One region of the Pantoea sp. PGP6 genome, then DNA from elsewhere that is predicted to be linked to it. Evidence: predicted binding sites of a transcription regulator. Region 1 holds the regulator's gene; each other region holds the start of a gene.
The links. Region 1 encodes CRP, which controls carbon source genes, mostly activating them, when cyclic AMP is high. Its sites were predicted from a motif close to ATGTGANNNNNNTCACAT; they were not measured.
Positions count from the first base shown of each region.

Region 2: a site for CRP is predicted at 5,053-5,070, ahead of ACLIBF_RS17445 (iron-containing alcohol dehydrogenase). Genes of this name have one in related genera too.
Region 3: a site for CRP is predicted at 1,920-1,937, ahead of ACLIBF_RS10635 (sugar transporter). Genes of this name have one in related genera too.

Region 1 is NZ_JBQBMA010000001.1:424,277-432,398, reverse strand. It holds gene ACLIBF_RS01975 (hydrolase) at 52-1,068, shown strand; gene ACLIBF_RS01970 (YheU family protein) at 1,073-1,291, shown strand; gene ACLIBF_RS01965 (phosphoribulokinase) at 1,353-2,222, shown strand; gene ACLIBF_RS01960 (OsmC family protein) at 2,807-3,211, opposite strand; gene crp (cAMP-activated global transcriptional regulator CRP) at 3,514-4,146, shown strand; gene ACLIBF_RS01950 (YccS/YhfK family putative transporter) at 4,204-6,279, shown strand; gene argD (bifunctional acetylornithine/succinyldiaminopimelate transaminase) at 6,281-7,501, opposite strand; gene ACLIBF_RS01940 (aminodeoxychorismate/anthranilate synthase component II) at 7,583-8,122, opposite strand, start outside.
Region 2 is NZ_JBQBMA010000001.1:3,562,076-3,570,197, forward strand. It holds gene ACLIBF_RS17415 (YacC family pilotin-like protein) at 1-61, shown strand, start outside; gene speE (polyamine aminopropyltransferase) at 169-1,032, shown strand; gene speD (adenosylmethionine decarboxylase) at 1,061-1,870, shown strand; gene ACLIBF_RS17430 (DeoR/GlpR family DNA-binding transcription regulator) at 1,930-2,691, opposite strand; gene ACLIBF_RS17435 (D-threonate 4-phosphate dehydrogenase) at 2,698-3,678, opposite strand; gene dtnK (D-threonate kinase) at 3,671-4,993, opposite strand; gene ACLIBF_RS17445 (iron-containing alcohol dehydrogenase) at 5,180-6,331, shown strand; gene ACLIBF_RS17450 (dihydrodipicolinate synthase family protein) at 6,340-7,224, shown strand; gene ACLIBF_RS17455 (sodium:solute symporter family protein) at 7,438-8,122, shown strand, end outside.
Region 3 is NZ_JBQBMA010000001.1:2,197,831-2,205,952, reverse strand. It holds gene ACLIBF_RS10650 (MFS transporter) at 1-739, shown strand, start outside; gene ACLIBF_RS10645 (hypothetical protein) at 912-1,172, shown strand; gene cybB (cytochrome b561) at 1,275-1,817, shown strand; gene ACLIBF_RS10635 (sugar transporter) at 1,993-3,177, shown strand; gene bhsA (multiple stress resistance protein BhsA) at 3,242-3,499, opposite strand; gene bhsA (multiple stress resistance protein BhsA) at 3,524-3,781, opposite strand; gene ACLIBF_RS10620 (TetR/AcrR family transcriptional regulator) at 4,080-4,730, shown strand; gene rhaM (L-rhamnose mutarotase) at 4,779-5,093, opposite strand; gene rhaD (rhamnulose-1-phosphate aldolase) at 5,083-5,925, opposite strand; gene ACLIBF_RS10605 (L-rhamnose isomerase) at 5,936-7,192, opposite strand; gene rhaB (rhamnulokinase) at 7,185-8,122, opposite strand, start outside.

The DNA of each region.
Region 1 (8,122 bases):
GTGCTCCTCACCCCCAGCAAGCAAAAAACCTATCGAAGCTAACAGCGCGATATGGAACAGACAAGCTTTTACCCGATGAAATTAATCGCACCCGACACGGATCAATTTACGCCGTTAGCCGGCATGCGCAATGCGCATCTGCAAACGGTACTGCCACGCCTGCTACGGCGGCAGATCAAGCTCGATCCTCACTGGCAGCGTCTCGATCTGCCCGATGGCGATTTTGTCGATCTCGCCTGGAGTGAAGATCCGTATCTGGCACAGCACAAACCCCGGGTGGTGCTGTTTCACGGACTGGAAGGCAGTTTCCACAGCCCCTATATCCACGGGCTGATGGAAATTTGCCGCGCACGCGGCTGGCTGGCGGTGGTGATGCACTTCCGCGGATGCAGCGGCGAACCTAACCGGCTGAACCGTATCTATCATTCCGGTGAAACCGAAGATGCACGCTATTTTCTGCACTGGCTGCAAACCCGCTGGGGTCGGGTACCGACCGTGGCGGTGGGTTTTTCGCTCGGCGGTAACATGCTGGGCTGCCTGCTGGGTCAGCAGGGATCCGATGCGCCGGTTGACGCGGGCGTCATCGTCTCCGCGCCGCTGCTGCTGGAGCCGTGCAGCGTCAAACTGGAGCGCGGCTTCTCGCGCTTTTACCAATACTATTTACTGGCGCAGCTGAAGAAGAACGCCCGGCGCAAACTGCACGCCTGGCCGGAAACGTTGCCGGTGAATCTGACGCAGCTTAAAGCGCTACGCCGGCTACGCGACTTCGATGACGCGATCACCGCCCGCGCCCACGGTTTCAGCGATGCGGCTGACTATTATCAGCGCGCCAGCGCCCTGCCCTGGCTGAAACAGGTCGATAAGCCGCTGCTGATCATTCATGCCAAAGATGACCCGTTCATGAGTGATGAGGTGATCCCGCACAGCAGCCAATTATCTGCCACTATTACTTATCAACTGACGCCGCACGGCGGTCACGTTGGCTTTGTCGGCGGGACGTTGCGCCAGCCCGAAATGTGGCTTGAACAGCGCATACCCCAGTGGATTGCCCCTTTTCTGGATACCTAACGTTGTGATTATTCCCTGGCAACAGGTCTCACCTGAGACGCTTGAAAATCTGATTGAAACTTTCGTGCTGCGTGAAGGCACCGACTACGGCGAGCAGGAACGCAGCCTGAGCGAAAAAGTGGCTGACGTGCGCCGTCAGCTGGAAACCGGCGAAGTGGTGCTGGTGTGGTCGGAACTGCATGAATCGGTCAATATTATGCCGCGCAAAGAATTTCGCGGCTGATGCAGCCGGCGGCAATTCATGTTAACAATGCGCATGGCCCGACTTCACAGGGAGCTTTTTTATGTCAGCACGCCATCCGATAATCGCCGTCACCGGTTCCAGCGGCGCGGGGACCACCACCACCAGTCTCGCGTTCCGTAAAATCTTTCAGCAGCTCGATCTGCACGCTGCCGAACTGGAAGGCGACAGTTTCCACCGTTTCACCCGGCCTGAAATGGATATGGCAATCCGCAAGGCGCGCGATTTGGGCCGTCATGTCAGCTATTTCGGTCCGGAAGCCAATGACTTTGGCCTGCTGGAGCAGAGCTTCAGGCAGTATGGGCTCAACGGCCAGGGCCAGTCGCGTAAATACCTGCACACCTATGACGAAGCGGTACCGTGGAATCAGGTGCCGGGCACCTTTACGCCGTGGCAGCCGCTGCCGCAAAACACCGATATCCTGTTTTACGAAGGACTGCACGGTGGCGTGGTGACCGCCCAGCATAACGTAGCGGAGCATGTCGACCTGCTGGTGGGCGTGGTGCCAATTGTTAACCTCGAGTGGATTCAGAAGCTGGTGCGTGACACCAGCGAACGCGGCCATTCGCGTGAAGCGGTAATGGATTCGGTGGTGCGCTCAATGGAGGATTACATCAACTTCATTACGCCGCAGTTCTCGCGCACCCATCTTAACTTCCAGCGAGTGCCGACGGTCGATACCTCAAACCCGTTCGCTGCCCGCGCTATTCCGTCACTGGATGAGAGCTTTGTGGTGATCCACTTTCAGGCGCTGGACGATATCGACTTCCCTTATCTGCTGGCGATGCTGCAGGGCTCGTTTATCTCGCACATCAATACGCTGGTAGTGCCTGGCGGCAAAATGGGTCTGGCGATGGAGCTGATCATGGGTCCGCTGGTGAAGCGGCTGGTGGAAGGCAAGCGGATAGAATAAGAGGCCAGCAAAAACCGCTCTGAGAGCAGATGTCTTTAACAAAGAGAGTAAAACTGGCTTTCCTGCGGCTAAAGACTTACCCCTGGGCAGGCTTCAGGGAGCATACACCTTTCGCAAAGACGCAAAACCGTTATCGCTGGCAGGCTCAGCACGGGCCATCCCTGGCCCGCGATGCTTTGCTACAGGCATATGCTCCCTTCGCTTCACGTCCGACAACCGCATCCGGTTTCAGGAAGGTCGCTACAGACAACCTCTGGGCAGAAAGAATCTGGCAGCAATAGATAAGTTCAACACGCTGGGAACCGGGTCAGAAGAGGAAAGCGTCCCGCCGCCCGGATAAAAACGCCGGGAGCGTTTTTGAACAACGCAAAGCGTTGGCCCGGCTACGGGCGCGCCTCAGGGATGAGGTGCGTAATCGCGCAGGCCGAGCGGCCAGGGATTGGCTTAAACGACTTTCCGATCTGACCCGGTTCCCTGCGCAGGCACAGTATCAAAACGGATTCCCTGCCCAGGCACAGTCTTAAAGCAACCTGCATCAGATACTGGAAGTGAAGTTAGCAGGTCTGCAATGACCCTTGCGGCTACTACAGTTCGATCACTTCATAGCTGTGGGTGATGGTAACCCCTTTGCCCAGCATGATGGCGACCGAGCAATATTTTTCAGCAGAAAGATCCACCGCGCGTGAGACCGCCTTATCCTGTAGCGCTTTGCCGCTCACGATAAAGTGCAGGTTGATGTGCGTAAAGATTCGCGGCGCCTCTTCACGACGTTCTGAGGTCAGTTTTACTTCACAATCAGCCACATCGTTGCGACCTTTTTGCAGAATTGAAACCACGTCGATGGCGCTGCATCCGCCCGCCGCCATCAGCACCATCTCCATTGGGCTGGGCGCTTTATCACCCGAATTGCCATCCATTAATACCTGATGTCCGGATGACGACTCACCGAGGAATGTCAGCCCTTCTACCCATTTCACTCTTGCCTGCATGATTTTCGCTCCAGAATATGCGGTTTTGCCGTCAGAGTACGCTTTCGCCTGGTAAACAGCAATCCAGAGAAATCCGCCGTTAGCTGAAGCGAGACAACAGAAGACAGTCGGCAAAAGCTGTGCTACAAACAGTGCTGAAAATATTTTTCGTCACCCGATGGCGAAGCCGGGAAGAATGATGCGCACTGCGCCGAATGCAGCCCGAATAATTTCCTGTAAGGGAAACGCTTGAAGCTTTCATCGCCTGACAGGGAAACTGCCCCCTGTATTTTGGGCACGATTACAACAGAGGATAATAGCGAATGGTTCTCGGCAAACCGCAAACAGACCCTACACTCGAATGGTTCCTGTCCCATTGCCATATTCACAAGTATCCATCCAAAAGTACGCTGATTCACCAAGGTGAAAAAGCTGAAACGCTTTACTACATCGTGAAAGGTTCCGTTGCGGTTCTGATCAAAGATGAAGAAGGCAAAGAGATGATTCTTTCTTACCTGAATCAGGGCGATTTCATTGGCGAGCTTGGCCTGTTCGAAGAAGGTCAGGAGCGCAGCGCCTGGGTACGTGCCAAAACCGCGTGCGAAGTGGCGGAGATTTCTTACAAGAAATTCCGTCAGCTGATCCAGGTTAACCCGGATATCCTGATGCGACTGTCGTCGCAGATGGCGCGTCGCCTGCAGGTTACGTCGGAAAAAGTGGGTAATCTCGCTTTCCTCGATGTGACCGGACGCATTGCTCAGACTCTGCTTAACCTGGCGAAGCAGCCAGACGCCATGACGCATCCCGACGGCATGCAAATTAAAATTACTCGTCAGGAAATTGGCCAAATCGTTGGTTGTTCACGTGAAACCGTGGGCCGTATTTTGAAGATGCTGGAAGATCAGAACCTGATCTCTGCACACGGCAAAACCATCGTCGTTTACGGCACCCGCTAATTCCTGTCACCCACGGCGTGATGGCAACATCGCGCCGTTATTGTTTGTGTTGGGCCGATGTGGCGTCGAATTATTTACCATCCTGAAGTCAATTACGCCTTGCGGCAAACCCTGGTGCTCTGTCTGCCAGTGGCGCTGGGCTGGCTGGCTGGCGACCTGCAAAAAGGTCTGCTGTTCTCGTTAGTTCCCGCCTGTTGCAATATCGCCGGTCTGGATACCCCGCATAAACGCTTCTTCAAACGCCTGATTGTCGGCGGCAGCCTGTTTGCGCTCGGCAGCTTTCTGATTCAGTGGCTGACGCAGCACGCCATTCCGCTGCCGCTGATTCTGTTCGCCTTGCCGTTGCTGCTGGGGGTCACCGGCGAAATCAGCCCGCTGCACGGCCGTCTGCTGCCCGGCACCCTGATCGCCGCCATCTTCACGCTGAGCCTGATTGGCCGTATGCCGATCTATGTGCCGCCGCTGCTCTATATCGGCGGCACGCTATGGTATGGGCTGTTTAACTGGTTCTGGTTCTGGCTGTGGAAAGAGCAGCCGATGCGTGAAAGCCTGAGCCTGATCTACCGTGAGCTGGCCAACTATTGCGACGCCAAATATACCCTGCTGACTCAGCTGACCGATCCGGAAAAGGCCCTGCCGCCGCTGCTGGCGCGTCAGCAAAAAGTGGTCGATATGATCACCACCTGTTACCAGCAGATGCACATGCTTTCCGCCAGCCGGGATCACAGCCATAAGCGGCTGACCCGCGCCTTTCAGGTGGCGCTGGACCTGCAGGAGCACATCTCGGTCAGCCTGCATCAGCCGGAAGAGGTGCAGAAACTGGTGGAGCAGAGCCATGCCGAAGCGGTGATCCGCTGGAACGCCCAGACTATTTCGGCCCGCTTACGGGTGCTGGCGGATAACATTCTCTATCACCAGTTGCCGGATCGTTTTGGCATGGAGAAGCAGCTCAGCGCGCTGGAAAAAATCGCCCGCCAGCATCCTGACAATCCGGTGGGAAATTTCTGTCTCTACCACTTCAATCGGATTGCGCGGGTGCTGCGCACCCAAAAACCGCTCTATCAACGTGACCTGATGGCCGATCGTCAGCGCCGTCTGCCGCTTCTGCCGGCGCTGCGCAGCTATCTGTCCTGGCGTTCGTCGGCACTGCGCACTGCCGGGCGCTTTGCGGTGATGCTGATGCTGGGCAGCGCGCTGGCGCTGTTTTTTAACATCCCTAAACCGTACTGGATTCTGATGACCATTATGTTCGTCAGCCAGAACGGCTACAGCGCCACCCGCGTTCGCATCCAGCACCGGGCGCTGGGCACCTTTGCCGGCCTGGTGATTGCGGCTGCTACCTTACGCCTGGCGGTGCCGGAGTCGCTGGTGCTGCTGATCATGCTGGTGATCACCTTTATCAGCTACCGGTTTACCCGCCAGTTTTACGGCTGGTCGATGATCGGCTTTACGGTGACGGCGGTTTACTCGCTGCAGTTGCTGTCGCTGAATGGGGCGCAGTTCCTGCTGCCGCGCCTGATGGATACGCTGATGGGGTGCCTGATCGCCTTTGGCGGAATGTTGTGGCTGTGGCCGCAGTGGCAGAGTGGCTTATTGCGGCAAAACGCCCATGACGCGCTGGAAACCTATCAGGATGCGCTACGGCTGCTGCTGGGGGCGGAACAGTCACCGGAGAAACTGGCGTATCAGCGGGTACGGGTCAATCAGGCTCACAATGCGCTGTTTAACTCCCTGAACCAGGCGATGCAGGAACCGGCTTTTAACGCTCAGTACCTCAAGGATATGCGTCTGTGGGTCACCCACAGCCAGTTTATTGTTGAGCACATCAATGCAATGACGATTCTGGCGCGTGAACACACCATGCTGACCGCCACGTTAGCTGAGCGTTATCTGCAGTCCTGCGAAATTGCGCTGCAACGTTGTCAGCAGCGACTGGAATATGATGGTGCCAGTTCGCAGGTTAACCTGCTGGATGAGCTGGAAAACATTAATGAAGGGCCGGTCACGGTGGTGGAACAGCATGTACGCCGCATTCTGGATCATCTGAGCGTGATGCACACCATTTCATCTCTGGCGTGGAGCCAGCGACCGCAACATGGCCGCTGGCTGAGCAGACGGTTACGCAAAAACTAAATCAGCCGGTAATCACCTTGCCGACGGCGGTGGCGAAGCGGCGCATACCCTCTTCGATGTCGGCGGGTTCGATGATCAGCGAAGGTGCAAAACGCATCACGTCCGTGCCGGCCACCAGCACCATTACCCCTTCAGCGGCTGCCGCATTGAGGATATCGCGCGCCTTGCCGGCATGCTGAGGCTTCAGCGCCGCGCCAATCAGCAGGCCTTTGCCGCGAATATCACTGAACAGATCGTACTTCGCATCAATCGCCTGCAGCGCGCTGACAAACTGCTGACGCCGGACGCCAACGCCTTCCAGCACTGCCGGGGTATTGATGATATCCAGCGCGGTCTCGGCAATGGCGCAGGCCAGCGGATTGCCGCCGTAGGTGGTGCCGTGCACGCCAGGGGCCATGGTGGAGGCGATCTCATGGGTAGTCAGCATGGCGCTGACCGGGAAACCGCCACCCAGCGCTTTGGCCGAGGTCAGAATATCGGGTTGCACGCCATAGTGCTCATAAGCAAACAGCTTGCCGCTGCGTCCCATACCGCTCTGCACTTCATCCAGCACCAGCAGTGCCTGGTATTGATCGCACAGTTCACGCAGCCCGTGCATAAACTCTTCGGTTGCGGGCACCACGCCGCCCTCACCCTGAATCGGTTCGACCACGATAGCGCAGGTATGATCGTCGATAACCGCCTTAACCGCAGCCAGATCGTTGAACGGCACGTGGACGATATCGGCAGGTTTAGGGCCAAAGCCATCGGAATATTTTGGCTGTCCGCCGACCGTCACGGTAAACAGCGTCCGGCCGTGGAAAGCATTGTGGAAGGCGATGATCTTACTTTTGAACGGGCTGTGACGTTTGCAGGCGTAATAGCGTGCCAGCTTGAACGCCGCCTCATTCGCTTCTGCACCGGAGTTGGCGAAAAACACCCGCTCGGCAAAGGTGGCATTGATTAACTTGCTGGCGAGACGCAGTGCCGGTTCGTTGGTGAAGACGTTACTGGTATGCCACAGCGTTTCGCCCTGGCTTTTCAGCGTTTCCACCAGCGCAGGATGGCAATGGCCGAGCGCAGTCACGGCGATGCCGCCCGAAAAGTCGATATATTCTTTGCCCTGCTGATCCCAGACGCGGCTGCCCTTGCCTTTGACCGGCACGAACTGCGCTGGTGCATAAACAGGCAAAATAACGTTATCGAACGTTTCCCGTGTGACCGCAATTTTTTCGGCTGCCATTAGTGACCCCATTTGAATGATTGTTGTACCGCTGTGAAATAATAATCACAAAATATGCATAAAAAATCACTCAAAGGCAAACTATTGCGACAGGAAATTGCGCAGCAGCTGGTGTCCCTGCTCGCTGAGAATGCTTTCAGGATGGAATTGCACCCCTTCCAGTGCCAGGGTTTTATGGCGGATGCCCATGATCTCGTCGGGCTGTCCGTCACGCAGGCTCCAGGCGGTGACCTCAAAGACGTCAGGCAGCGTATCGCGTTTTACGATCAATGAATGGTAACGGGTAACGGTGAGGGGATTATTCAACTGGCGGAACACGCCGCTGTTGCTGTGCTGAATCAGCGAGGTTTTACCGTGCATCACCTGACGGGCGCGCACGACCTCGCCGCCCCAGGCCTGCGCAATCGCCTGATGTCCGAGGCAAACGCCCAGCACCGGCAGGCGTCCGGCAAAATGGCGAATCGCCGCCAGTGAAATGCCGGATTCGTTGGGGGTACAGGGTCCCGGGGAAATCACCAGATGGGTCAGCGGCAGCGCATCCATCTGCTGCAGGGTGATGGCATCGTTGCGCACCACCCGAACCTGCGCGCCCAGCTCGCAGAAATATTGATAGAGATTCCA
Region 2 (8,122 bases), 3.1 Mb from region 1:
CGATAAAAAATGCAAGTCGCTGGCGCGTGATTCGCTGAGTCTGCTGGCCTACGTCAGATAACCCTCTCCCCTCTCTTCTGCTGGACATTTGACCGTGCAACCACGGTCAGAGTTAGCTATGATGTGCCGCCCATTTTCATGGCGATGTCATCAGAGGAGAGCCCCACCATGGCCCAAAATGAAATGTGGTATGAAACCCTTCATGCCGGTTTTGGCCAGTATTTCACGATTGATAAACAGCTCTATCGTGAGAAAACTGCGCATCAGGATTTAATCATTTTCGAAAATGCCGCGATGGGTCGCGTGATGGCGCTGGACGGTGTGGTACAGACCACCGAGCGCGACGAATTTATCTATCATGAAATGATGACCCACGTTCCTCTGCTGGCGCACGGTGCGGCGAAAAGCGTGCTGATTATCGGCGGCGGCGATGGCGCAATGCTGCGCGAAGTGTCACGTCATCCGCAGATCGAAAAGATCACCATGGTGGAGATTGATGCGGGCGTGGTGACGTTCTGCCGTCAGTATCTGCCGAACCACAGCGCCGGTGCCTATGACGATCCGCGCTTTACCCTGGTGATCGACGACGGGGTTAACTTTGTTAACCAGACCCGCGAAAAATTCGATGTCATCATCTCGGACTGCACCGATCCGATCGGTCCTGGCGAAAGTCTGTTTACCTCAGAATTTTATGCCGGCTGCAAAGCGGCCCTTAATGAAAATGGCATCTTTGTGGCGCAGAATGGCGTCTGCTTCCTGCAGCAGGACGAAGCGGTCAACAGCCATCGCAAACTGGGTCACTATTTTGCCGATGTCAGCTTCTATCAGGCGGCGATTCCGACCTATTATGGCGGCATCATGACCTTTGCCTGGGCCAGTGACAATCCGGCGCTGCGCCAGCTCGATAGCGCGACGTTACAGGCGCGTTTCGAGGCCGCTGGCCTGACCTGCCGTTACTACACACCGGCAATCCATACCGGCAGTTTTGCCCTGCCGCAATATCTGTTGAATGCGTTATCCGCCACGCGCTGATGGCACATTTCTAAGGGGGTGAGTGAAATTGCAAAAGCTAAAACTACATGGCTTCAACAACCTGACTAAGAGCCTGAGTTTTTGTATTTACGATATTTGCTATGCGAATACTGAAGCTGAACGTGATGGTTATATTGCCTATATTGATGAGCAATATAACGCCAACCGTCTGACCGAAATTCTGACCGAGACCTGCTCGATCATTGGTGCCAACGTGCTGAACATTGCGCGCCAGGATTATGAGCCGCAGGGCGCGAGCGTCACCATTCTGGTCAGCGAAGAACCGATCGATCCGAAAGATATCGATAACTCGGAACACCCTGGCCCGTTACCGAATTCGGTGGTGGCCCATCTGGATAAGAGTCATATCTGCGTACACACCTATCCGGAAAGTCATCCGGAAGGCGGACTGTGTACCTTCCGCGCCGATATTGAAGTCTCTACCTGCGGCGTGATTTCACCGCTCAAAGCGCTGAACTACCTGATTCACCAGTTGGAATCTGACATCGTCACGGTCGATTACCGGGTGCGCGGGTTTACCCGTGATGTGAAGGGGATGAAGCACTTTATCGATCACGAAATAAACTCGATCCAGAACTTCATGTCGGAAGATATGAAAGCGATGTATGACATGGTGGATGTGAACGTTTATCAGGAAAACATCTTTCATACCAAGATGTTGCTGAAAGAGTTCGATCTGAAGCACTACCTGTTTAATACCAAACCTGAAGATCTCAGCCCACAGGAGCATAAACGGATTACCGACCTGCTGTGGAAAGAGATGCGTGAAATTTATTACGGCAGAAATATCCCGTCTGTGGGTCTGAAGACGCTGTAATCCTTGCGGGCGGCGCGCTGTGTCTGGCAGCCGCCGCTTACCGTTGTTGCCGCTGGCGGTTATGCCGTCAGCAACAAGCCGATCCCACGCTCCCGCAGCCCATGCCGGGCAGCCTCTTCCAGCCGCTCATCGGTCACAATATCGGTCAGGCTCTCCAGCGGCGCGGCGCAAAACAGCGACCAGGAACCATATTTACTGCTGTCCGCCAGCAACACCCGACGCCCGGCATTGGCCAGCAGATCGTGCTTCAGCCCGGCTTTCTCCTCGGTTGGAGTAGTAATGCCGCGCTCAAGGCTCCATGAATTACAACTGACAAAGGCGATATCCGGATTGATGCTGCGCAACAGTCGACGGCCATGTTCGCCAATACAGGACTGGCTGGAGTCGTCGATGCGGCCACCGATAATCGTTACCTCAATCTGCCTGAATTCCGATAAAAACAGCGCAATGTGCAGATCGGCGGTAATCACCCGCAGCGGCAGATGGGTCAGCTGGCGCGCCAGTTCCAGCATAGTAGTACCGGCATCCAGCACCACCGCGTCGCCCGCCTGAACAAAGCTGGCAGCACAGGCGGCTATCGCCTGCTTTTCCGCCAGATTACGCTGCATTTTTTCCAGCGTGGTCGGCTGCGTAGGAATGAACCGGTTGAGGGTGACGCCGCCATGACTGCGGCTGATCACCCCTTCTTTATCCAGCTTAATCAAATCACGTCGAATCGTGGCCGGCGAGGCGGAAATCGCACTGACCAGTTGCTCAACAGTCACCAGATTATGGCTTTTCAGGTAATCCATAATCTGGTCAAGACGGCTCTGTCCCTTCATATTTCCCTATGCGAGCTGCATCGCGAGTTTGATAGAGATCGCCATGCTCTCAGACTTCGCTTTACCTGTCCAGGCGATATCAAACGCCGTGCCGTGGTCCGCCGAGGTGCGGATAAACGGCAGGCCCGCAGTGATGTTCACCCCATCGTAGAATCCCAGCAGCTTCAGCGGAATGTGTCCCTGATCGTGGTACATTGCCACCACCATATCGTACTGCCCTTCCTGACATTGCAGGAATACCGTATCCGGTGGACAGGGGCCCGACACCGCGATGCCCTGTGCTTTCATTGCCGCAATCGCCGGGGCGACCGTAGTTATTTCCTCATCACCAAACAGGCCATTTTCACCGGCGTGCGGATTGACGCCCGCCACGGCGATGCGCGGCTGGGTAAAGCCGACCCGACGCAGGAAGGTGTCCGCCATGCCGATCACCGTCTCAATGCGTGAACGGCTCAGGGTATCGAGGAATTTACGCAGCGCAATATGGGTGGTGACGTGAATGACCTTCAGCTTATCGGTATAGAGCACCATGGCGTAATCCTGAGTGCCGGTCAGGTGCGCCAGCAGTTCAGTGTGACCCGGATAGAGATGACCCGCCGCGTGCAGCGCCTCTTTGTTGAGTGGCGCGGTGGCAATAGCTTGTACCTCGCCCGCCAGCGCCAGTTCGGTGGCGCGCTTCACGCAGCGCCACGCCAGATCGCCCGCCTGCTTCTGCACCATACCTGGCTTTAGCGCTTCAGGATCGGCTAACGGTTCATCGATCACGTTAATGATGCCGGGCGCAAAGTGGGCCGATGCCACCCGATCCACAATCCGCAGTTCCGCCTGTGGCGTAATGTTCATCGCCATAATCCGCCGCAGCGTCGCAGCGCAGCCGACAACCACCGCTGGCACGCCATTCAACTCACCTTCCAACAGCGATTTGATAATGATTTCCGGGCTGATGCCCGCCGGATCGCCCATGGTGACCGCAATAATTTTACTCACTCGACTTCTCCTCAATAAAACCAATGGCTGCTACCAGGGTGTTTTCATCACCAAAGCCACCGGCTTTGGTCATCACCGGCAGGGTAAATTCACTGTTAAGCAGAACCCCGTGCGGCACACAGCCCGCCACCAGGCCCTGAATCTGAAATCCGCTGGCACCCAGAGCCTGAGCGACGGCAATCGCCACGTCGCCGCCAGACAGATAGAGCGCATGCGGGAGCTGGCTGTCACACAACGTGCGGGTCATCTCACCGAGCAACTGACAAATCGCTTCGCCCAGTTGCTGGCGCGTCAGCTGAAACTGCTGGCAGAGCATTTCAATCTCATGCCGCTGTGAAGCATGCTGACAGGTGCGGATCACCGTATGTCGTCCCTGACGTAGCGCCGCTGTGGCTTGTCCCAGCCAGTCCGCTGCATCGGGCCAGGCGGGCTGGCGGAACAGCTGACGGATATCAACATCCACCACCGTCACCTGCCGCTGGGTCGCCAGCGTGGCGATCTGCTGCTGTGCGCGGCTGCTCATCGAGCCGATAACCGCCAGTACCGGTCGTGCTGCGTGGACACCTGCGTCAACCGCCGTACCGCTAACTCTCCTTTCCGCCGATGACGACGGCGCAGGCCGGGCGGCGAGATGGCGGCCCAGTGCCTCGCTTAAGCCTGCCGCACCCACCAGCAGCGGTTTTTCACTCAGCCGTGCCGCGGCTGCCATCAGGCGAGCCAGGTCAGTGTCGTTTTCAGCATCGACCACCAGCACGCCGCGGGCGTCCGTTAAGCGCTGCTCAAGCCGATCGCTGCGCAGGGTGGCGAGATCGATCTGATCCCCGTCGATGTGCAGTTGCTGAAGCACGCTGGCGCTGACGATGGGGGTTTTGGGATCGCTGGCAAATTCGGTATCAGTCAGCAAACGATCGCCAAGCCAGACCTGACCGGCACGCGTAGTGCGGCCGAGGTACGGCACGGCCGGTGCTACCAGCGCCAGACGTTTACCGCTGGCTGCCAGCGCCGCCCGCAGTTCAGCAGCGACATTGCCCCGCAGCGTGGAGTCGATCTTTTTAAACAGCCAGCCCTGCGCAATCTGCGGAGCGTAGTGGCCCACCGCCTCAGTGATCCGCTCTGCCGCCACCACGGGCGTGACTGCCCGACTGTCGGTGCTGATTACCCAGACATCCGCTGCCTCGCTATCTGCAGGCGTCGTTGGGCTGAACAGCACCTGAACCCGGGCACCGGCCTGTGCCAGCCCACTGCCTGCATCATTGGCTCCGGTAAAGTCATCGGCGATGACCACTACCGGGGTTTTCCACCATGACGAACTCATCGTCTCTCCTGTCAGGCTATTGCCGCTGCAATTGATTATATTCAATCATGATTGATTATATGTGAGCAAGATCAAATTAATCGAAATCGATATGTCCTATAAAATTAGCCACAGCAAGGGGATTACGTCAGCGTTACTCTGAGCGATATCAATCATTGCTTCAGAAATTACCAACAAGGGTGTGAGATGAATATCAACAGCACGGTGATCAGCGGCTATCAGACGTTGAACGACATGCGCTATCTGCTCGACGGCATCACGACAGCGTTAGTGGTAACCGATAACAACATTGAAGCCATTCCCGCCGTGCAGGCACTGGTGGGACAACTCCGGCAGCAGATCCCCGGACTCAGTGTGGTGAACAGCGTTCCGCCAGAGCCAGGTCAGCATGATGTGGCGGCGATTGTCAGCGCCCTGCCAGCGCAGGAGGTTGAACTGGTGATTGGCATCGGCGGCGGCAGCGTGCTGGATGTCGCTAAGCTGCTGTCAGTGCTGTGCGCCGGGGATGCGCCGTCACTGGATGCGCTGCTGGCAGGCGAGAAACCGCAGCGCCGCGTTCGCTCGCTGTTGATTCCGACCACCGCCGGGACCGGCTCGGAGGCCACGCCGAATGCGATTCTGGCGATTCCGGAGAAACAGACCAAGGTTGGCATTATTTCACCGGTGATGTTGCCCGACTGGGTCGCGCTGGTGCCGGAACTCACCACCAGCATGCCGCCGCATATTGCTTCATCCACCGGGATTGATGCGCTGTGCCATCTGATTGAGTGCTTCACCGCCACGGTCGCCAATCCGGTGAGCGATAACTATGCGCTGATCGGCATGAAGAAGCTGTTCGCCAGCCTCGAAACCACGTTACGTGAACCACACAATTTAGCGGCGCGACTGGAGATGCTGTGGGCCTCATACTACGGTGGTGCATCGATTGCCCACGCCGGGACGCACCTGGTCCACGCCATGTCCTACCCGCTCGGCGGCAAATATCATCTGCCGCACGGCGTTGCCAATGCCATTCTGCTGGCCCCCTGCATGCGCTTTGTCCGGCCCGCGGCGGTGAGCAAATTTGCTCAGGCTTACGATCTGCTGCCCGAGGCTGATACCGGCTTAAGCGAGGAGCAGAAATCTCATGCGCTGGTCGATTACTTCAGCGCACTGGTTCAGCGCCTGCAGCTGCCAGCCAGCCTGGAAGCGCTGGGCATCAGCCCGGATCACCTGCCCTATTTAGTCGATGCGGCGCTCGACGTGCAGCGCCTGATGAAAAACGTGCCGCTGGCCGTGACGGCGGACGATGTGCGCGCAGTCTACCTGACGCTGTTTCCTTCTCACCCGGCGCAATGAGGATTGCCATGAACAAAAAAATAACCGGGGTACTGACCGCCATCGTTACCACTTTTGATCGCGACGGTGAGTTTAATCCGGCTGCCCAGCGTGAGCAGGTGCGACGCCAGCTCGATGCCGGTAACGGTATTTTCTGCGGCGGCACCAACGGAGAATTCTTTGTGCTGAATCAGCAGGAGAAGATCGCGGTCACCGAAACCTGCGTCGATGAAGTCAACGGCCGTGCGCCGGTGGTGGCGCACATCGGCGAGATATCAACCCGTGAAACCATCCGCCTCGGTAAGCAGATCGCCAGGCTGGGCGTTGATGCCGTCTCGGTGATTACGCCATGGTTCGTGCCGTTAAAGCAGCAGGAGCTGATCGCGCATTACCACGCCGTTGCAGACGCGCTTGAGGTGCCGCTGTTCCTTTACAACATCCCGGCGCGTACCGGCAATACTCTGCAGCCTGACACCGTCAGGACGCTGGCGGCACATCCGAACATCATCGGTATCAAAGATTCAGCCGGCAGCTACCAGAGTCTGAGTGGCTTCCTGCAGGCTGCCGACGGCATCGATCACTTCGATGTGCTGAACGGCCCCGACTCGCTGATTCATCAGGGGTTCGTCGATGGCTGCTCCGCCTGCATTTCCGGGCTGGCAAACGTGGCGCCCGAGGCGATCAACGCCATCTGGGCGCAGTTTAACGCCGGCGATATTGCCGGTTCGCATCAGGCACAGGAGCGCGTCACCGGTTTACGCACCGATCTCTATAACATCGGCTTCTCTCCTGCTGCGGTGAAAAAGGCGGTCAGCCTGCTGGGCTTTGACGTAGGTGACAGCCGCTATGCGGTGCAGTTCAGCGCCGATCAGCAGCAGCAGATCCGCCAGATCGTCAATCAGTACCTGCAGTAATCGCCAGCAGGGCGGATGCCCTGCGTCTTCGGCAGGACCGGGGTGAGGTCCTGAAACGACACCGCGAACCGCTCGTGGCTGGCACCAATGACTCATCACCTTTTGGCGTGTCGTCAGCCTGCCCTGCCGGGGAACGACCATCATCTTTGTATCCTACCGGTCAGATGAGAACGAACCTGATGGTCGCCATCTGCCAGAACAATCGAGGTCATGATGAAAGCATTTTCTACTGAGAGCACCCTGCTGATCGTTGGCATGGTGGTCGCCTATATCCTGTTTACCACTTGGCTGACCTGGCGGCTGCGCAGCAAAAGCAGCGGTGACTTTATGGAAGGCTCACGCGCGATGCCGGCATTTATCGTCGGCGTGATGCTGATGTCAGAATATATCGGCGCCAAGTCGACCATTGGCACCGCCCAGGCGGCTTTTGAAGATGGCTTTGCCGCCTCGTGGTCGGTGATTGGTGCGGCGATCGGCTTCCCGCTGTTTGGTCTGATCCTGGTGAAACGCATCTATAACACTGGCAAAATCACTATTTCGGGCGCGATTGCCGAGAAATATGGCACCTCAACCAAAAATATCATCTCTCTCATCATGATCTATGCGCTGCTGCTGGTGAACGTCGGCAACTACATCAGCGGCGCAGCGGCCATTTCAACCGTGTTGAAAATCGACCTGACGCAGGCGGCCTTTATCACAGCAGTGGTCAGCACCTTCTATTTTGCCTTCGGCGGGATGAAAGGGGTCGCGTGGGTCACGCTGCTGCACAGCGCGCTCAAATATGCCGGGATCCTGATAATCCTCTTCGTGGCGCTGAAGATGACCGGCGGCGTAGCACCAATGATCGAAAAAATGCCGGCGTTCTACTGGACGTGGGATGGTCACGTCGGGGCCAGTA
Region 3 (8,122 bases), 1.8 Mb from region 1:
CGGCGGCATGAGTGGCCGCCTGCTGAGCGGGGTGCTGACCGACTTTTTCTCATGGCGGGTGGCGATTGCGGTTATCGGCTGCTTTTCCCTGGCTTCAGCGGTGATGTTCTGGAAAATCCTGCCGGCGTCGCGCCATTTCCGCGCCACCTCTCTGCGCCCCCGTAACCTGCTGATTAATTTTCGTCTGCACTGGCGCGATGAAGGGCTGCCGTGGCTGTTTGCAGAAGGCTTTCTGCTGATGGGAGCCTTTGTCACGTTGTTTAACTACATCGGCTACCGTTTACTGGATGCGCCCTGGCATCTCAGCCAGGCAGTGGTGGGTCTGCTGTCGGTGGTCTACCTCACCGGCTCATGGAGTTCGCCGAAAGCGGGTGCGTTAACCAGCCGGCTGGGACGGGGGCCGGTGATGCTCGGCGCTACCGCGATTATGCTGGCTGGCCTGTTGTTCACTGCCTTTAATTCGCTGTGGCTGATTTTGCCCGGCATGATGCTGTTCACCGCCGGTTTTTTTGCCGCCCATGCGGTTGCCAGCAGCTGGATTGGTCCACGAGCCCGCCGTGCGCGCGGTCAGGCTTCTTCACTCTATCTGTTCAGCTATTACGTCGGGTCCAGCGTGGCCGGGACGCTGGGCGGGGTGTTCTGGCATAACTATGGCTGGATGGGTATCACGCTGTTTATCAGCGCCCTGCTACTGCTGGCTCTGCTGGTGGCCTGGCGGTTGCAGTGTAAAAAGCTTTGATCCCCTGTTCCCTCTGAATTGCTGGCCCGGCCACTGCGCCGGGCGATTTTATCTGCGCTGTTGAGACAACTTTCAGGGCCAGCCGGAACATAATGTGCTTTTCCCGCTATAATCGGTCTGATTGTGACATTTGCTTACTTCTGTCGCTTAACACAGCAAAAAAGGACCGCCTGTGGCTCTCTACTATTACGTGAACAAACAATCAGGTTACAACCATAACCATGTGGTGCATGCTGCGGGCTGCCCCTTCCTGCCCGCGCCGGCTGACCGGCTGTTTCTCGGCAGTTTTTACCACGTCAATGCGGCTATCCTGCAGGCCAAAAAGTATTATTCTGGCGCGATGGGCTGTGAAACCTGCTGTCCATCCCCTCGCCATTCCGATGCTGATCCACAGCCTGGTGTGGCCCTGAAACATACCCTGACCTCACGTTAGCCTGACCGCGATTGAGCAAGGCTCGCGCTGCGCTAATTTGTTAAGATTTTCCGCCATTTTCCGTTATGTTAGAACTCCTGATTCTCTTTAACGGGTTTTACCATGCGGGAAAAGTTTGCGGGCTCTCAGATCGCCCTTCACTGGCTGACCTTTTTACTGGTGGCGACGGCCTACGCCACCATTGAACTGCGCGGTTTTGCTCAGCGCGGTTCATGGCAGGGTTATGCGATGATCATCACCCATTTCAGCGCGGGCGCGTCGGTGCTGGTGTTGATGATTGCTCGTCTGGTGCTGCGTACCCGGCATCGTTCTCCGCCGATTGTTCCTGCCGCCCGACGCTGGCAGACCGGGCTGGCACATCTGACTCACACCCTTATCTATGCGCTGTTTATTACTCTGCCGATACTCGGTCTGACATCACGCTATCTGAAAGGCCGTGAATGGTGGCTGTTTGGCATCAGCATGCCGGTGGCGGCGGAACCCAATTTTGATCTGGCGGATATGCTGATTGGCTGGCATGAGACGCTGGCTCCGCTTGGATACTGGTTAATCGGACTGCACGCGGCGGCGGCGCTGTTTCATCATTATCTGCTGAAAGACAACACCCTGATGCGCATGATGCCGGCACGGCGACGCGGTCAATAACCTCAGGCTATCGCCCTGCCACAGGGCGATAAAAAATATTCAGGATTAAAAACGGTTTATAAGGTTCCTCTTCCCGGTTTATTCACTACAATAGTCAGTAATTTGTGACGCAGGTCACTTTCGCTGGATGTTTCTGCCACATCCGAATTCGCTGTTCTGACTGATTTGACTCCTCATGCAATCAACGACTGTTTCACGTAAAACTGCCTGGCTTCGCGTGGTGTTGCTGGCTATTGCCGCTTTTGTTTTCAACACCACCGAATTTGTGCCGGTTGGCCTGCTATCGGATATCGCAGCTGATTTCTCGATGCAGACCGCTGATGTCGGCATTATGCTCACCATCTATGCCTGGGTGGTGGCGCTGCTCTCGCTGCCGCTGATGCTGCTGACCCGCAATATTGAGCGACGAATGCTGCTCGGCGTGCTGTTCCTGATTTTTATCATCAGCCATGTGCTGTCAACCGTGGCGTGGGACTTCCGTTCGCTGATCGTCTCGCGTATCGGTATCGCGCTGTCGCACGCGGTGTTCTGGTCGATCACCGCATCGCTGGCGATCCGCGTCGCCCCGGCGGGCAAGAAAACCCAGGCGCTGAGCATGCTGGCAACCGGTACGGCGCTTGCGATGGTGCTGGGCGTGCCAATTGGCCGCGTGGTGGGTCAGTATCTCGGCTGGCGTACCACCTTTGGTGCCATTGGCCTCTCGGCGCTGGTGCTGATGATTATGCTGGTGCGGATCCTGCCGCGTCTGCCGAGTGAACATACCGGTTCACTGAGCAGCGTGCCGATGCTGTTCCGTCGTCCGGCGTTAGTCAGTATGTATCTGCTGGTGACGCTGGTGGTGACCGCGCACTACACCGCTTATAGCTATATCGAACCCTTTATGCAGGCGGTGGCCCACTCGGGTGAGAACTTCACCACCCTATTGCTGCTGCTGTTCGGATCGGCCGGCATTATCGGCAGCGTACTGTTCAGTTCGCTGGGTAATAAATTCCCCTCTGGTCTGCTGATCGCCGCCATCGCGCTGATTACACTTTGCATGGGACTGCTGATTTTTGCTGCGGTCCGTCCTGCTGCAATCTCCACCCTGTGTGTGATCTGGGGAATGGCGATGATGATGATTGGCCTGGGCATGCAGGTACGGGTGCTATCACTGGCGCCTGATGCCACAGACGTTGCGATGTCGCTGATGTCGGGTATTTATAATATCGGCATTGGCGCAGGTGCGCTGTTGGGTAATCAGGTCAGTCTGCATCTGCAGATGGCGGATGTGGGCAATGTCGGTGGGATGATCGGTCTGGTCGCGCTGTTGTGGTGTGTCTATATCTTCCGCCGCTACCCGCAATTACGCAGTAACGGCTAGAAAAAAGGCTTCAGATAAGTGGTTATCTGAAGCCTGTTTCATCTTATTTATAAATGACTGCGGTTTACTTATAAATGACTGCGGTGCCATGCAGGTTGTTGTTGCCAGAGGTCGAAGTGATGCGGAAAGACTTTGCACCGACATCGCTGGCCCGGTCTGACAGTTGCTGTTCCAGCGAGGTCAGGTTGGTGCTACCTGTCGCGCTGATCACGCCAATTTTTTGCTGATCGAGCGGCGATTGAGTGACCTGCTGAGCCGCCACGCTGGCAAAGGAGAGGCTGCCGAGTAGCGCAGCCACCACCATCATACTGATACTTTTCATAACGAACCCCTTCTCAACAGTTAATTACTGATAAATCACGGCGGTGCCGTGCAATTTGTTCTGACCACTGGTTGAGGTGATACGGAATGATTTGGCACCCGCTTCATCCGCTTTGGCATTTAGCTGCGCTTCAAGGGAATTGAGGTTGCTGCCGCCCTGGACAGAAATGGTGCCAACCGGCTGCTGGTTGATTGGGTCGCTGCTGACCTGATCAGCGGCGAATGCGCCAAATGTCAGGGTAGAAAGTGCCAGTGCGGCCAGACTCAGTTTGATGCTTTTCATAGGTTGCTCTCTCAATATTCGGTAGTGGAAAAATGTGTGTCGTTATTTAATTAACGATCATTAACTAAATGATAGGCCCGATTATGGTCAGCCGTCAATATTTATTTAATGAGCGTTATTTTATTCGCGAAGTGGCGTGATTATGGGCTTCAGCCCCCTTTTTCACTTAACCTTAGGGGCGATATCCGCGCGCCGTCGCACAAAATGGCAACCGCCTTCAGCGCAGAATGCGCCAGCCCTTGCACAATTTATTAATGATCGGTAATTTAATAGGGTGTTTCACAACCCGTGAGGATATATGAGCCAGGTTCAGGATTGCGATGTGAAGAAGTGCCGCGGTCGGCCAAAAGTTTTCGACCGTGAAGCTGCGCTCGATAAAGCGCTTACCCTGTTCTGGACCCACGGTTATGAGGGGACCTCGCTGGCCGATCTGGTAGCGGCAACCGGGGCGAAAGCGCCCACGCTCTACGCCGAGTTTGTCAATAAAGAGGGGTTGTTCCGGGCCGCGATGGAGCGCTACGTGGAGAAATTCAGTGCCTGGCGTGACGCGGCGCTCGGCAATGATGCGTTGCCGGTCGATCAGGCGATCGAGGGTTATTTCCGTGCAACCGCCGCCTGCTTTACCGATCGCGATTCGCCCGGCGGCTGTTTCTTTATCTGCACCTCCACCACCCTGTCAGCGGCTTCTGCCGAGATCGCCAGCATGTTGCAGCAGCAGCATCAGTCGCAGGAGAGTACGCTTAGCGACTTTCTGCTGACCCGCCAGCAGCGTGGTGAACTGAGCGAATCAGTGAATATCGCGGCGCTCGCGCGCTATCTGGGCTGTATGCTGCAAGGCATGTCGGTGCGGGCGCGTGAAGGGGTGCAGCGGGACGATCTCGACAGCATCATTGATACACTGATGGCGATGTGGCCGACGCTGACCGGACTCTGTCAGCATAAAGCGTAAATAAAATCAGGGCGGCGATTGCCGCCCTTGTTGCTTTTCAGGCCGTCCTCATTTGAGGAAGAAAACCGGCTTTAACGGCTGACTGACCGGACTGTTGTCCTGATTTGACGGCATCAGGTCTTTCATTGATGCCCACCAGCGCTGACATACTTCGGTGCGGGCAACCGCCTCCCAGCGCGCTTCCGACTCAATCTCAACGCTGGCAAACAGCAGATTACGCTCCGCATCCAGCCAGATAGCATAGTTGTGCGCCCCGTGCGCCTTCAGCGTTTCTGCCAGCTCCGGCCAGATCGGCGAGTGGCGTCGCTGATATTCGGCGTGGCAATCCGCAATCACCTGCATCACAAAGGCTCTACGAAGCATTGGCAGGCCCCACATCCAGCGCAGCCTGCCACGGATTGACCCCGAAGCGTTCACCCAGCGCCACCAGTTGTTCGGTAGTGATACTCTGGCGGATGCCACCCATCGACAGCACCTTGACGATCACTTCAGAGGATTTTTCGGCGGTATCGATCAGGCCAAAGGTTTCATCCAGGGTCGGCCCGCTGCCAAAGATGCCGTGGAACGGCCACATTACCAGGCTATGCGACTGCATCTGCTCCGCCGTGGCGGCCCCGATACCGTCAGTGCCGGGCACCATCCACGGCAGAATGCCGACGCCATCCGGGAATACCACCAGACATTCCGTGCTGCCTTCCCACAGCAAGCGGGTAAAACGCGCCGAATCCAGTTCAACCACATAACTTAACGCCATAAAATGGGTGGCGTGGCAATGCATGATCACCCGATCAGCGCCGTTGCTGACCGCTTTACGCACGCCGTGCGACTGGAAGTGTGAGGCGAGTTCAGAGGTTGGCAGGCCGCCATTCGACAGCCCCCAGTGAATTTTGAATGAGAGTCCTTTGTCATCGACCTGCAGCAGCGCCAGGCAATCGGCGGGATCGAGTTGCACGTTGCGGAAGAACTTGCCCGATCCGGTCACCAGGAACCAGCAGTTTGCCAGCGCAGGCGCCGGCTGTGTCAGTTCAATGCAGCGCGGCTCCGGATAGAAATCGGCCGCAAAAGGTTTCACCTCCTCCTCCAGCAGACGCAGACTGACGTTCCCACCGTTACGCTCATCCCAGCCCTTCAGCCACATATCACTGGTGGCTTTGACCATTCCCTTAACAAACCAGGAAGAAAGAATGCTTTGCATAGTGAATTCCTTAACGTTGGCTCAAGATGTGTTGTTCGTAGTGACGGACATCGCTCAGCCAGCTGGCATCGGCTGGCACGTCGTGGCGCAGGCACCACACTTCCCAGATCGCCTGCCACGGCAGTGATTTCTGCTCTTCCAGCAGCGCCAGTCGGGCGGTGTAATCGCCTGCCGCTTCGACCTGGCGCAGGCGATCGGTCGGTTCCAGCAGGGCGCGCAGCAGCGCTTTTTTGGCGTTGCGGGTGCCGATGACCCAGGCTGCAATGCGGTTGATGGAGGCATCAAAGAAGTCGAGCCCGATGTGCACTTTGTCAAACAGCTGATGGCGAACAATCTCACTGGCGATCGCCTGGGTCTCATCATCGAGCAGCACCACGTGATCGCTGTCCCAGCGCACCGGCCGGCTGACGTGCAACAACAGACGCGGCACGTAGAGCATGGCGGCGGAGATTTTATCGGAGATCACTTCAGTCGGATGGAAGTGGCCGGCATCCAGCGTCAGCGCGGTCTGACGGCTGGCCGCGTAACCGAGGAAAAACTCGTTGGAGCCCACGGTGTAGCTTTCAGCGCCGATACCAAACAGCTTGCTCTCCACCGCATCGATGTGATGTTGCGGATTCAGTTTTTCGGCGATGATTTCATCCAGCGCGCTCATCAGTCGCTGGCGCGGTGCCAGCCGATCGATGGTGATATCTTTCATGCCGTCGGGCACCCAGATATTCATCACCGACGGGGTGCCCAGCTGCTCACCAAACGAGGCGGAAACCCGGCGGCTGGCTTTACAGTGATCGATCCAGAACTGACGAACGGTTTTATCAGCATGTGACAGGGTAAAACCGTCGGCACTCAGCGGATGTGAAAAGCAGCTGGGATTGAAGTCGAGTCCCAGCTTATGCTCTTTGGCCCAGCTGACCCAGTTGGCAAAGTGTTCCGGCTCAATCTCATCACGCGCCACCGGTTTGTCACTTTCCAGATAGATGGCGTGCAGATTGAGACGTTTCGCGCCGGGGATCAGCGACATCGCTTTGTCGATATCGTTACGCAGTTCACCGGCATTACGGGCGCGTCCCGGATAGTTGCCGGTCGCCTGAATACCGCCGGTTAATGCGCCCTGCGGGTTTTCGAAGCCCCGCACATCATCCCCCTGCCAGCAGTGCATTGAGACCGGAATCGCATCCAGCTGACGGATGGCCTGTTCAACATCCACCCCAATGTCGGCGTAGCGTTGTTTAGCCAGTTCAAAAGCCTGTTCAATCTGCTTAGTCATAAGCGAGTTCCTTAGCGGGTTGGCTCAGCGCCGTGAAACGTGCCTGACTGGCACCAAAGGCGCTATTTGTTTGCGGTTCAAAGGTTTTGAGCGGAAAATTGTTGACCACGCAGCAGCGGAAATCGGCCACATCGGTCAGTTCGCCGAGCGCGATCAGCTGACATCCCACGTTGCCGAGGGTTGAGGCTTCAATCGGTCCGGCCAGCACCGGAATCTGACAGGCATCGGCGCACAGTTGATTGAGAAAGTGGTTCTGGCTGCCGCCGCCGACCACATGCAGTTGCCGGAAAGGTTTACCGCGCAGCTGCGCCAGTTCGGCGATCACTTCACGGTAGAGCAGCGCCAGGCTGTCAAAAATGCAGCGTGCCAGCGCGGCGGCGGATTGCGGCACCGGCATGCCCTGCTCTGCACAGGCGTTCTGGATTTCATTGACCATGCTGTCCGGATTGATGAAGCGCGCATCGTTCGGGCTGATCAGCGACACGCAGGCCGGTTGCCGTTCGGTTTGGTCGATCAGCTGGCTGAGATCGTCGATATGTAGCTCATCACAGACGCGCTGCAGCAACCATAATCCCATGATGTTCTTCAGCACGCGGTAGCCTTCAGCGCCGCCTTCATTGGTAATGTTGGCCCGTAACGCCGCCTCCGACGCGTAAGGTTGCAGGCTTTCAAAGCCCATTAACGACCAGGTGCCGGAACTGAGATAGGCGGCATCTTCCTGCATCAGCGGCGTCGCCACCACCGCGCTGGCGGTGTCGTGGGTGGCGACGGCAATCACCGGAATCGCCGCGCCGTGGGCGTTATGCCAGTGGCCGACCGTGTTGCCGGGTGCCCGTGGCTGGCCGAACCAGGCCGCATCAACACCGGCCCAGCCCAGCAGCTCGCGATCCCATTCGCCGCTGTCGATATTCAGCATCTGCGTGGTAGTGG